4 regions of the Halomonas sp. PAMB 3232 genome follow, and region 3 is predicted to be linked to each of the others. Evidence: predicted binding sites of a transcription regulator. Region 3 holds the regulator's gene; each other region holds the start of a gene.
The links. Region 3 encodes FliA, which starts transcription of late flagellar genes. Its sites were predicted from a motif close to CTAAAGTTNNNNNNNNNNCNGCCGATA; they were not measured.
Positions count from the first base shown of each region.

Region 1 (2,181 bases), 350 kb from region 3:
AGAGTAACGCTATAGAAAAATGATGCAGAAGATCTGCGTTATTTTCAGGCTATGCGGGGGTTATAGCGTGTAACGAAGTGTTCCATATTTCTCTCAAGCCTATAACGAAAACGGGGCCTTTCGGCCCCGTCGACACTCATTAATGTGTTATTAACCAAGCAGAGATAGAACGGACTGCGGGGTCTGATTGGCCTGAGCCAGCATGGACGTACCCGCCTGCTGCAGAATGTTGGCGCGGGTCATGTTGGACACCTCCTTGGCATAATCGGCATCCTCGATACGTGAGCGCGCTTCGGACAGATTGGTCGAGGTGGTCGCCAGGTTATCGATCACGGAATCAAAGCGGTTCAACGTGGCGCCCAAAGTCGCGCGGTTGGTATCCAGGGTTTTCGTTGCGCCATCGACAGCGTCGATCAAACTCTGGAAAGTCGTGTGCGATGCTCCTGCACCGGAAAGCGCGGCAGCTGCGCCACTCACTCCCAAGGCAGCGCTAGTCGCATCGATTGTGCTCACTTCAATAACATCATTGGTCGATGTATTGGAGCCAACCTGAATGTTCAGAGTACCGCCACCGCTAACATTAAGCAGGTTAGTGCCGTTGAAGTTATTGCTGCCCGCTACGCGGTCGATCTCGGCGATACGCTCGTTGATCTCGGTCGTGATCGCCGCGCGATCGTCGGCGGTATTGGTGTCGTTAGCACCCTGTACCGCCAGTTCACGAATACGCTGCAGGTTGTCGTTGATTTGATCCAGACCGCCTTCCATGGTCTGAACGAGCGAGATGCCGTCGCTGGCGTTACGACTGGCCTGCTCCATGCCCTTGATCTGAGCAGTCATCTTGTTTGCGATCGCCTGACCGGCGGCATCGTCGGATGCGCTGTTGATGCGCAGACCGGAAGAGAGACGCTCTTGTGCCTGAGCCAGCATGCTCTGCGAAGCGCGCAGGTTATTCTGGCCGATCATGGAGGTGATGTTGGTATTGATAACGGACATGGATGAGATCCTCGGTATTTTATGGCCTGAGAAGGGCCTACAGGTCGGCGACTGCGTCGCCGTTATTATAATTAACGGCCGTTAACGTGGATTCTTGAATGGTTTAAAGCCGTTTTGTGAAAATAATTTTGCTTGCAGAAAGAACGAAAAACGGGGCCAATTGGCCCCGTTACTCTAGCTGTCAATGGCAGCACTTACCCGACTATTAGCCCAGCAGAGACAATACCGACTGCGGCGTCTGGTTCGCCTGGGCCAGCATCGACGTACCCGCCTGCTGGAGGATGTTGGCGCGCGTCATGTTCGACACTTCCTTGGCGTAGTCGGCGTCCTCGATTCGCGAGCGTGCTTCGGACAGGTTGGTCGAGGTGGTCGCCAAGTTGTCGATCACGGAGTCGAAGCGGTTCAGCGTAGCACCCAAAGTAGCGCGGTTGGTATCCAGTGTTTTAGTAGCAGTATCAACGGCATCGATCAGGCTTTGGAAGCTGGTGTGGGCGCCAGCTCCGCTAGCGGCCGTAAAGGTAGTCCCTGCGACAATCCCTCCCGACGCGCCAGTCAAACCAAGGCCCGACACGGTAGCGTCAACAGTTTTAACATTGATGACGTCTTCAACATCGGTATTGGAACCGACCTGGATGCTCAGGCTGCCGCTGGCGTTAAGAAGATTGGTACCGTTGAAATTGTTGCTGCCCGCTACGCGGTCGATCTCGGCCAAACGCTCGTTGATCTCGGTTTCGATTGCGGCGCGATCATCGTCGGTGTTGGTGTCGTTGGCACCCTGAACCGCCAGCTCACGAATACGCTGCAGGTTGTCGTTGATCTGGTCCAGGCCGCCTTCCATGGTTTGAACGAGCGAGATACCGTCGCTGGCGTTACGGCTCGCCTGATCCATACCCTTGATCTGGGCGGTCATCTTGTTGGCGATCGCCTGACCTGCTGCGTCGTCGGAGGCGCTGTTGATACGCAGGCCGGAAGAAAGACGCTCCTGCGCCTGAGCCAGCATGCCCTGGGACTTGCTCAGGTTGTTCTGGCCAATCATGGAAGTAATGTTGGTATTGATGACGGACATGGGGTAATCCTCTGTGTTTAGTGGCCCAGGAGAGGCCTTTAAATCGGCGCTTGCATCGCCGTTATTATAATTAACGGCTGTTGGAGGCACTTCTTTAGGCCTTTCGCGCGATTCACATGAGA
Region 1 covers NZ_CP134865.1:3,182,544-3,184,724, forward strand. Annotated here, with positions in the region: gene RN346_RS14545 (flagellin) at 151-993, opposite strand; gene RN346_RS14550 (flagellin) at 1,199-2,059, opposite strand.
Region 1: RN346_RS14545 (flagellin) is a predicted target of FliA. The motif match lies at 1,066-1,092, and genes of this name have one in related genera.

Region 2 (2,181 bases), 340 kb from region 3:
GCGCTCTTCGGTTCGGCTATAGCGCTCCTGTAGCGACTCGACGCGGCTTTCTGCATTTTCTTTGGCCGTATCAAGGCGGCCGCCATCGCCTACCAGGCGCTCAAGAGACGTATTGATTTGTCCGGCCATGCCGCCTCCTTCGCTGCTCCCTGCGAAAAATTGGGCCAGCCTGTCCGGCTGGGTGGCAATGACGTTATCCAGCTTTTCGTCATCGACCTTTAGCGTACCGTCGGTTTGCAATGAAATGCCGACGTCGGACAGTACGTTGAAGCCGTCACCGCCGGTCATACCGCTAATAGCCTGACGGAGCTCGCGCTCGACGGCTCGTGTAGTCGCATCAGCGTTCAAGCCTCCCGACTGGCCCGTTTCCACATCGAAGTTGGTCAAGGTATTCAAGGTGCTCTTGAGCGTGTTGAAGCTTTCCACAAAGGTATTCACGTTCTCACGCAGTGCTTCATTATCCTGCTCGACCTTGATGGTACTCGAAGTACCGGCCTCCGTGAGCGTCAAGGTCATTCCTTGAATGGCGCCCTCGACCTGGTTGGAGGCACTGACGATATCGATACCGTTGACGTTGAACGCCGCGTTCTGTCCCTTTTGCACGACCTGAGTGTCCGAGGTGGTGACATCACCGGATAGAATGGTCGAGAAATTGGTACTTTCGATACTGGCATCAGCGCCGGTCTCGCTCGACATGACCGAGAGCCGATACCCTTGCCCGTCATTGATGATAGAGGCAGTCACCTGACCGCCGCCTTGATCGTTGATGGCGTCTCGAATGTCTTCAAGCGAACTGCCATCGGCGATCGTGATCTCGGGCATACTGCCTTCAGTCAGTGCGAAGCTGAGCGTCTGCTCACCGCTGACAACACTTTCATCAGCGCTATCCAAACGCTCTGTCACGAGGCTACCAGCAGTTGCCAGTTGATCCACCTCTACGTCGTACCGGCCCGCCTGTGCTTCGCTGGACGCAATGGCGATAACACCGTCGCCCTCGACATTGGTGGTGAGGCTTTCAAACGACGACGTATCGTTCAACGCCTGGGTGGCATCCTGGAACGTGGAAACCGCGCTTTTGAGCGCTCCATAGGCAGAGACGGTCGTGTTGGCAGATTGAACCTGCTCGGCAATGGGCTGAAGTTTGGCGCGCTCGGCGGTTTGAAGCTGATCCAATAGCCCGTTTAAATCGAGCCCCGAGCCAATGCCCAGTGAAGATATGGAAGCCATCGATTGCTGCCCCTTTAAATGTGATCGCCTGCTCTTTAGGCGAGCTGAAATTTGCCTGTGTCAATGCATTGATTATCGGCAAATCGCGCAGTGTCTTTAGCCTTTATCCCACTTTTAACTTAGTAAACGGTTATTTTCTGTAATCTTTACGACTTTTTCGGTTAAAAGAGCCACCCAAGAGGAAATAACCGCAGGGCGCAATACGTACCGAACCCAAGCGTTGAACACGCCAAAAACTTAGACCTTGGTCTAAATAGGTCAGCTCCATTACACTAGGGAAACGTTGTTCGTTAAACGATGGAGCATTCAATGCCCTGCGAAGGTGACACCCCCGGCGCCCCTGCCGCCGTAGATGCGTCTCGGCTGCGTCAGTGCCTATTCACACTGGCAGAGCTTTTGTACGTGAACGGTCATGTGTTGGAAACCGTGACGCTGCCCGGCTGCGGGTTGGCAAAGCGCGAGATCGCGGCGCTCGATGAGCAGGATGCGGGCTGGGCGGCGTGTCGTGAAATGCTTGAATCAAACGCGGCGGGAATGACCAATCAGGAAGGGCGTTTCGTGCTAACGGCGCTGGGCCGGGACATCATGTTCGACCTGTTCGGTCAGGGCGCGGCGGACTGCGCCTAGCGCAAAAGGCTCCGCTCGAACGTAAAAACGCCCGCATTTGCGGGCGTTTGTGTTTGGCACGGCGCCTTGATTAGCGCAGGCCAAGCATCGAAAGAATGAACAGCACGACGACGACCAGACCCACGATATAGATGATGTTACGCATTGCGGCGCTCCTTGCTTTTTTGCGTTTTAGGAAAATCAAAGGGTTGCTTACCCATCGAGGCAACATTCTCATCCTAGCAGGCTTTCGGGCGGTTTGCGTAATTTACGTGCGCGCAACCGCCGCACGCTCTACGCTTTTTAAAAGCCTCGTTGGTATTGCAAAAAGGAAAGCCCATGCGCGTG
Region 2 covers NZ_CP134865.1:3,187,505-3,189,685, forward strand. Annotated here, with positions in the region: gene fliD (flagellar filament capping protein FliD) at 1-1,173, opposite strand, end outside; gene RN346_RS14570 (hypothetical protein) at 1,537-1,854, shown strand; gene RN346_RS14575 (serine hydrolase) at 2,173-2,181, shown strand, end outside.
Region 2: fliD (flagellar filament capping protein FliD) is a predicted target of FliA. The motif match lies at 1,301-1,327, and genes of this name have one in related genera.

Region 3 (2,181 bases):
TGGGCGAACCTGCGCACCGGCCAGTCGGCCGACGCGCAAGGCGACGACGATGTGCGGCAGGCTCAGGCGTTGGAGGCGAGCGAAGCCGATGCGCGCGCTGTCGATGCGCCCGTCGCGGACGCGCATGTCGCCAACGCGCACGTCGCAGACGCGCATGTCGCAGACGCGCATGTCGCCAAAATACCGCTCGCCGTGGTCGGGCTTGGGTCGAAGCAGCGCGAGCCGGTGATCGCGCGCCTCGACGAGTGGTCGCGGCTTGGCCGGCGCTGGGCGGCAACGCCAGAGAGCTGGGAGGTCGTGCCGGTGGACGCCGATGCGCCGCTCCAGGCGCTCTGCGCGCGCTACTCGCGCTGGGCGCTGTGGGTGCGAAGCGACGCCGAGGCGTTCGCCGCCATGTACCGCACGCTGCGCCTGGTCAGCGAACACCAGGGGCCCAAACGGCTGTTGGCGCTGCATGAGCCGGGCCTGCCCCGCGCCGGGCTGCTCGAGAATCTGCGCGCGGCGGCGACGGCGTACCTGGGGATCGAACTGCTGCTTTTGGCCAGGTAGGCCATACTGAGTGAGCCACTATGGTTAGGTTATGCTAATGAGAAACGTCATTCTCGCAGCGCTGAGGGGGGTGGTGGCCAGCGGGCTTTCTCTGTCGGCCCTGGCGGGCGGGGGCAGCTGGAGTGTCGATACGACTGGGCTGATGGTCGCGATGAGCGACCGGGCAAGTGCCAGCCAGGCGCTCGCGCCGCCGCCCAGTGCCGAGATTCATCAGGGGCGCATCGAGCGCGTCAACTGGCGCTTCGAAGCGCCGCCGGGGGCCGATATCCATGCCTGGCTTTGCCACCCGGAGCGCTGCGTCGCCCTCGACGGCCAGCGCGGCAGTGCCACCGGCCTTGCCGGGCTCAATGCCGGTGCGCCGCTCGAGTTTCGTTTCGCGTTGGGGCGTGGCCAGCCGCCGGTGAGGGTGAGAGGGCTTCAAGTGATTGTGAACTATCAGTGACCAGCGATTAGCCAGGGGCACGCCGATGTATACAGCAAAGGGAAGAATCCAACACAGCGATATGGTCAACCAGCACATGCCGCTGGTGCGTCGCCAGGCGCTGGCGTTGCAAGTTCGTTTGCCGGCCAGCATCGAGCTCGACGATCTGATCCAGGCCGGCATGGTAGGGCTTTTAGAGGCGCTGGGGCGTTTTGATGCCGCCCAGGGGGCGAGCTTCGCCACCTTTGCTAGCCAGCGAATTCGCGGCGCAATGGTCGATGAGCTGCGCACCCGGGACTGGCTGCCGCGCAGCGTACGCCGCTCGGCCCGGGCCATGGACGAGTCCGTGCGCCGGCTGGAGCAAAGCCTTGGCCGCCCCCCGGAAGAGAGCGAGATCGCCCGCGATCTGGACATGCCAATTAACGAGTACCAGCAGCTTCTGGCGGACACTAATAGTGGCCATCTGCTGCCTTTTGAGGAGCTTCTGGAGGAGGGCGGCGAGCCGATTCAGGAGTCGCTGAACGCGCCTTTCGAGGAGCTACTGGACGGCCAGCAGCGCGAAACCCTGATTGCCGCGATCGAGGCGCTGCCGGAGCGCGAAAAGCTGTTGATGGCGCTTTACTACCAGGAAGAGCTCAACCTCAAGGAGGTGGGCGCGGTGCTGGGCGTCACCGAGTCGCGCGTGTCGCAGCTACACAGCCAAGCCATCAGCCGTTTGCGGGCGCGTCTGCACGAGCCGGACTAAACCTTTTCACTGTTAACCCCAACCGGCGAGGAGCCGTCGATGAACCCCTCTACCCTGATTGGAATAGGCGCCAGCATCCTCTTGCTGGTGAGCGTGCTGTTCTTTACCGCAGAGTCCGCGGCAAGCTTCATCAACCTGCCCGGGCTTGCCATCGTCATCACCGGCACGCTGGCGGCGACCTTCATCAGCTATCCGCTCAAGGAAGTGGTGCGCGTGGTACGCCTGGTGGGGCTGGTATTTCGCCGCGAGAATACCTATGTGCGCGACGACATCGACGAGCTAGTCTCCATGGCCAGGCTCTGGTTCAAGGGCGACGTGCGCGCAGTGGAGCGCGAGCTCGAACACACCCGCAACCCGTTTTTGCGCACCGGCATCCAGCTCGTCATCGCCAACACCAAGGAAGACGAGATCTTTGACATGCTGCGCTGGCGTATCGCCAGGCTCAAGGCCCGCGAGCACGCCGAGG
Region 3 covers NZ_CP134865.1:3,531,452-3,533,632, reverse strand. Annotated here, with positions in the region: gene RN346_RS16265 (hypothetical protein) at 52-549, shown strand; gene RN346_RS16260 (flagellar protein FlhE) at 587-991, shown strand; gene RN346_RS16255 (RNA polymerase sigma factor FliA) at 1,017-1,715, shown strand; gene RN346_RS16250 (motility protein A) at 1,755-2,181, shown strand, end outside.

Region 4 (2,181 bases), 420 kb from region 3:
TCGAGTGGCTAGTGCACAGCAGTATGCTAAAGCCCCTGCAACAACCGCAAGATCATCTGCCCCTGCTGATTGGCCTGAGCGAGGATCGCTATGCCTGCCTGCTGGAGAATCTGGGCGCGAACCAGGTGTGAGACCTCGCGGGCGTAGTCGGTGTCCTGAATGCGCGATTGGGCGGCGGAGAGATTGACGATCGAGTTGTCGAGACCTTCGATGACGCTTTCGAAGCGGTTTTGCACTGCACCGAAATAGCTTCGCTGGCGGTCGAGCTTGCCGAGGGCGGTATCGAGGACGCCGGTGGGGTTGTCGGTGGCGCTGTCTCTGAGCACACTGAAACCGGTGAGTCCCAGCGCGTCCACGCCCATCGCCTGCAAGCGCACACCGATGGTATCGCCGCTGTTGGCGCCCACCTGGATGTTGAGGGTCTTATCTTCCATTAACCCCACGCCGTTGAAATCACTCTGCCCGGCGAGCCGGTCGATCTCCTCGAGGCGCTGGTCGATTTCGTCCTGCAGCGAGCGCAGGTCGCTCGCGTTGTAGGTGCCGTTGCCCGCCTGCACGGAAAGCTCGCGAATACGCTGCAGGTTGTCGTTGATCTGATCGAGGGTGCCTTCGGCGGTCTGCACCATCGAAATGCCGTCCTGGGTGTTGCGCATGGCCTGGTCCATACCGCGAATCTGCGCGCCCATCCGGTTGGCGATCGCCTGCCCCGCCGCATCGTCTTTAGCGCTATTGATCCGCAGCCCCGACGAAAGCCGCTGCATGGAGGTTTGCATCGCCTGCTGGTTGATGCGCAGATGCTTTTGCGCCGTCAGCGACGAGACGTTGGTGACAAGGCTGAACATGGAGGTGATCCGGGCCCTCGCAATGGGAACCGCTTTTAGACGTTATCGGCCCAACCCGGGAAAACATGAGCAGTCCAAACGCAGCGGGGCCGCCCGAAGGCGGCCCCGCTGGTCGTACTGACGAGTCCTTGAACGACTCAGGTCTCGTCGGCGTCGTCCACGTCGTCGTGGTGCGGCGTCTTGTGGTCCGCCTCGCTGGTCTGCTGGCTGGGCGGCGTCGCCTCGGAGAGGGGCGTTTGCACCGCGCTCTTCTCCCTGGCGGTCGAGTCCAGAATCCGCAGGTTCGCGGGCGGTGCCTTGCCGTCGCGGTCCTCGCCGAAGTAGAGCGTGGTGTGCGGGAACGGGATCTCGATGCCGGCTTCGTCGAAGCGCATCTTGACCAGCCGGTTGAAGGCCCGGCCCACGCCCCACTGATCGCCCGGCGTGGTCTTGATGACGACCCGGATGTTCACCGAGCTGTCGGCAAGTGCGGTCACGCCGGCCACGGTCATGTCCGCCAAGAGCTTGAAGCCGTGCTCTTCGCTGGCCTTGAGATCCTCGAAGGCGAGCTGGAGCTGCTCGATGGCGTAATCGATGCTCTCGCGGTAAGCGATGCCGTACTCGCCTACGTGGTTGCCGTACTCGCGCATGTAGTTCGAGACGGTATCCACGCTCGAGAAGGGCACGATGTGGTAGGTACCGGAGAGATCGCGAATCGCCACCGAGCGAATGCTCAAACGCTCCGCGGTGCCGGTGATACCGCCCACCGTGACCACGTCGCCGGTGTTCATGGCGTTTTCGATCTGGATGAACACGCCGGTGATCACGTCCTGCACCAGTTTCTGGGCGCCGAAACCGATCGCCAGACCCAGCACCCCGGCACCGGCGATCAGCGGGCCGATGTTGATGCCGATTTCCGAGAGCAAAATCATGCCGGTGATGGTCACCATGGCGATCGCCAGGGCGTTACGGAACAGGCTCAAAAGCGTTTTGGCCCGCGCCGAGGGCTCGCCGCCACCGGTTTCCGGGTTGAGCTTGTGCTCGATCAGACTCGCCAGCGCCAGCCAAATACCCAGCGAGACGATGAGAATTACCGCGATGCTGATCAATCGACCCACGATCAAAACGCCGCGCTCGGAGGCGTACCAGGCGGCCAGATTGAAGGCGCCCCAGGCATCCAGTACCACCATGATCACGGCCACCAGAATGATGACGCGAATCACGCGCAGCGCGTTGGGAATATAGCTATTGAGCCGGTGTTCGAGCATCGGAAGCTTGCGGCGCAAGTCATCGGAGAGCTCGATACGCCGACCGATGAACTGGGTCAAGAAGCTCGAAAGCAGAATACCGACGACCACCG
Region 4 covers NZ_CP134865.1:256,854-259,034, reverse strand. Annotated here, with positions in the region: gene RN346_RS01185 (flagellin) at 27-842, opposite strand; gene ybiO (mechanosensitive channel protein) at 980-2,181, opposite strand, start outside.
Region 4: RN346_RS01185 (flagellin) is a predicted target of FliA. The motif match lies at 886-912, and genes of this name have one in related genera.